Regions from separate parts of the Bacillus sp. Brlt_9 genome, predicted to be linked through region 2. Evidence: predicted binding sites of a transcription regulator. Region 2 holds the regulator's gene; the other holds the start of a gene.
What was found. The regulator LexA, encoded in region 2, represses DNA repair genes until DNA is damaged. The targets are predictions, from matches to a motif close to CGAACATATGTTCG.

Region 1 (2,209 bases), on a different contig from region 2:
ATTGGTTCACCTGTATAAGATTCTTTAAATAATTTCATACATATATGATAAAAGTCCATCGTTAAATTCGTAGCTTTTTGAATAGTGCAGGACCTAGAAAATCCGCCTCCCCAGTCTTTGCTATACCCAATACTAAATTGTACAGTTCTTGCTAACTTACTCTGGGACCTTAATCGGTAACATACTTCTTCTAAATGCTCTAGTATAATCATTTGAATTTCGTGTAAATCTGTATAATCGCGAAGTAATATTTGGCTTTTCCCTATAGAAGTACTTGCAGGTTTATATGGTTCAGAAATTCTACTTTCATCTATACCATTAGCGTGCCTGTATAATTCTTCACCTATAATGCCAAATTTCTTTTTTAGTTGATGCACTGGGTGATTTGCTAACTGTCCAACATTATAAATACCCATAGCATTTAGCTTCTTTTCGGTTTTAGTAGAGATTCCCCACATTTCACTTAGGGGATGTATTTTCCATAATTTTTTTGGTACATCATTATACGTCCAACGAGCAATACCACTTCTTGTTTTTTTCGCCTCTTGATCAAGCGCAACCTTTGAGAGAAATAGGTTAGGTCCTATTCCGACTGTAGCTGTTATGCCTGTACGCGAATAAATATCCTTTATAATACGAGCAGCCATTTCCCCTGGTGATTTAGCAAATAAATGTATCGATTGAGTGACGTCAATGAACATTTCATCGATGCTATACTGGTGGAAATCTTCAGCCGGTGCGTATTGTAGTACTATGTTTGTTATTAATGTTGATACTTTTATGTACGTGGCCATTGCTGGATTGACGACAATAATGTCTTTTCTTTTAGGGATATTGTACATACGACTACCTTGCTTTATACCCATTTTCTTAAGTAAAGGAGTAGCAGCTAAAACGACGGAACCCGGTCTTTCCGTACTCCCTACGACAGCTAGCTTCACCTTTAATGGATCGAGTCCCCTCAAAATACAAGAGCAGCTTGCATAAAAACTCTTCAAATCAACACATAATATGATTCGGTTAGAGCATCGAGAATAATCGAACATTTTCCTCTCTCCTTGTTCGGAACGTATGTTCTTATTATATACGAAACACACGTTCTTATTCAAAGGAAATTTATAACTTTCCATTGGAATCTTGTAAAAAAACAATATTTCAAAAAAACCGTAGATTTTCCCTATAATAAGAAAAAACGGAGGTCTACACACAATGAACGTTTACGGGAACTTAGATGGACACTCAATCGTCAGAGATTACGAAGTGGAGTTTAATTTATTATATAAAGGTGAAGTTATCGGATTTGCCAATTTATATGAAGGTGGAAACGAAATATATATCGAAAATATTGAACTTTCACCTGAGTGGCAAAAGAAAGGACACGGAAAAATCTATATAAATATATTGAAAAGCATTCCTGGAATTACAAGGATAACCGGTGAATCAGTTTATAGCGCGGTAAACTTCTGGCATAAACTTAAAGCTAAATTTGATGAAGAAAAATTCAATGATTACATTGAAGCTGATGATGACGATGAAGGCGAATTAATTCCTTTTGCGATCAATATCTATTAAAAAATAAACAAAAAAATGACCCTTCAACGAAGAGTCATTTTTCAAAACCACTTTAACGACGGCAATCTTTTAATTAAAAATAAAAGTTATAAACAAAAGTAAAGGAGTTACAAAACTTTTGTTTGTTCGTTAGCAACGGCAATTGCAAACGATATGTCATCATCTCACTACTAATAGTATAACAATATTTAAAGTGAAATTAAAGTGTTCATTTTTCACTATTTGCTTTCTTATGGTATCTATAGTTTGACATCATTTTAAGATGACAGCTATAATAATATTATCTAGTTTGTCTCATAACTATTGGCCTAGTTATGAACTCATAATAATCTCTCCAGATTAATAAATATATGACTAAAAAATGACCTTTCTAATTTAGGAAAGGTTATTTTTTATATTTTAATTTAAAAATGCGCATATTTCTTTACTCAGAAATCGGACGGAACGCAGGATAACTTCTTACTCTTAATCGCGCATTGCTCCAGCTTCTCTGGAAGTCATTGCTCCTTGTCCCCTACTTACATCATTTTGGATTTCTTGTTTTACTTTCTGTGCATCAGTTCCAGCAGAATTCGTTTTCATACCAGAACCCGATTTTTCCATATCTTTTTTATGATTTCGCATACAAGCCCTCCTT
Region 2 (2,209 bases):
TGCCTGAACGTTCTTACGAAGAGATAAAAGTAAATTCATCCGCTGGACAAATAGAAATAAGTGATGTGAAAAGTGATCATGTAAGTGTTGGGACACTCGCCGGAGAAGTAGATTTGAAACATGTCACAGCGAAAAGTGTGGAAGGATCTTCAAAAGCTGGTGAGGTAAACTTTAAAAAAGTAATAGGGAAAGTAACAGCGAAAACGGCTAGTGGAGAAGTGCATATTATGGATCATGATCCTAAATATGATGTAGAGGCAAGTTCAACCGCCGGGGATGTAGATATTACTTTATTAGAAAAACCACAAGATGCAGTTATAACTGGGAAAAGCTCTGCTGGTGAAGTAATGATTTTTAATGAAGAAAATAATAATATAACTATTGGCAATGGTAGTAAAAAGATTAGTGGTAAAACAGCTGCTGGCGATGTGACGATTGAAACTCGCTCGTAAGTAATAGAAAGTATGAAAATCTATCAAAATACAAAAAAGAAGATAATTACCGTATATAAATAAGGTAATTATCTTCTTTTATTATTATTAATGTAAATCACGATATACGCCAATTACTTTGCCGATAACTGACACTTGTTTTAAAATGATAGGCTCTAATGAAGAGTTTTCCGGTTGTAGACGGAAATGGTCTTTTTCCTTATAGAAACGTTTAACAGTTGCTTCGTTATCTTCTGTTAAAGCGACTACGATTTCACCATTATATGCAGACTGTTGTTGGCGAACAACAACTAAATCTCCATCTAAAATACCAGCTTCAATCATGCTATCTCCAGAAATACGTAACATAAACACTTGGTCTGCTCCAGCGACAATGCTAGCTGGAAGTGGGAAGTGGTCTTCTACACTTTCAACTGCTGTAATCGGTAATCCAGCAGTAACTTTTCCGACAATTGGAACTTGAATAACAGATTGTGTTTCTGCATCCATTCGATCGTCACCTAAAATTTCAATTGCTCGTGGTTTGGTTGGATCGCGTCGAATATATCCTTTTTCTTCTAGTCGTGATAAATGTCCGTGCACTGTAGAACTAGAAGCGAGGCCGACTGCTTGACCGATTTCACGTACGGAAGGTGGATATCCTTTTTCTTGTACTTTTAGCTTAATAAAGTCGAGAATGTCTTGCTGGCGTTTCGTTAACTTTTCCATGTTTTCTAACACCTCGTTTTCTTTCATTTTTCTTATTAATAAGTATAACATGCGAAAAAACATTCTACAAACATAAGTTCGAACAAACGGCGAATTTATGTTACACTGGAGGAAAATAATAGTGAGAAAGAGGGGTTCATAATGAATGCAATTATTTATGCGCGTGTGAGTACAACGAAAGAAGCGCAAGAAACGTCATTATTACGTCAAAAAGATGAATTATTGCATTTAGCTGAGCGCTATCAAATGAATGTTACTAAGGTGATTGAAGAGCAGGCGAGTGGCTATACAATTGAACGTAATGGCATATTAGAAGTGCTAGATACAATTCGAGATGAACAAATCGATGTGATACTCATACAAGATGAAACACGTCTTGGTAGAGGAAATGCAAAAATTGCATTAATGCATTGTTTACATAAAGAGGGAATAAAAGTATACACGCATACGCATAATGGAGAATTACAATTGTCGGATTCTGATTCGATGGTATTAGATATTATCGGTATTGTTGAAGAGTATCAAAGAAAGATTCATAACTTGAAAATTAAACGTGGTATGCAACGAGCCGTAGAAAAAGGCTATCGTCCAGAAAATAATTTAAAGAATCGTCATTTAAGTGTAGGACGAGAGAAGAAAGAAGTGCCAATTGAGGAAATTGTACGTTTGCGCAAGAGTGAACTTACTTTCGAAGAAATTGCAGCGACGCTTCGCGGCTTCGGGCATAACGTTTCAAAAGCAACGGTACATCGTAGATATGTAGAATATACAAAGCAATTGCTTGATAAAGAGGAGTAACTATTGTATGATAATAATCAGTTTTGATTAGAAGGGGGATTCGAGATGCTTAGTCACGAACTCGTTGAACGCATTAACTTCTTAGCGAAAAAAGCAAAAGCTGAAGGTTTAACTGAAGAAGAACAACGTGAGCGTCAATCGCTACGTGAACAATATTTAAAAGGATTTCGTCAAAATATGTTAAACGAACTTAAAGGAATTAAAGTCGTTAACGAACAAGGTACAGACGTTACGCCGGCGAAATTAAAAGC

Region 1: a site for LexA is predicted at 1,065-1,078, ahead of VF726_RS12545 (Y-family DNA polymerase). Genes of this name have one in related genera too.

What each region holds. Positions count from the first base shown of each region.
Region 1 is NZ_JAYJLO010000003.1:61,328-63,536, reverse strand. It holds gene VF726_RS12545 (Y-family DNA polymerase) at 1-1,046, opposite strand, end outside; gene VF726_RS12540 (GNAT family N-acetyltransferase) at 1,210-1,572, shown strand; gene VF726_RS12535 (hypothetical protein) at 2,038-2,196, opposite strand.
Region 2 is NZ_JAYJLO010000004.1:658,641-660,849, reverse strand. It holds gene VF726_RS19850 (DUF4097 family beta strand repeat-containing protein) at 1-452, shown strand, start outside; gene lexA (transcriptional repressor LexA) at 540-1,160, opposite strand; gene VF726_RS19840 (YneB family resolvase-like protein) at 1,302-1,958, shown strand; gene VF726_RS19835 (DUF896 domain-containing protein) at 2,004-2,209, shown strand, end outside.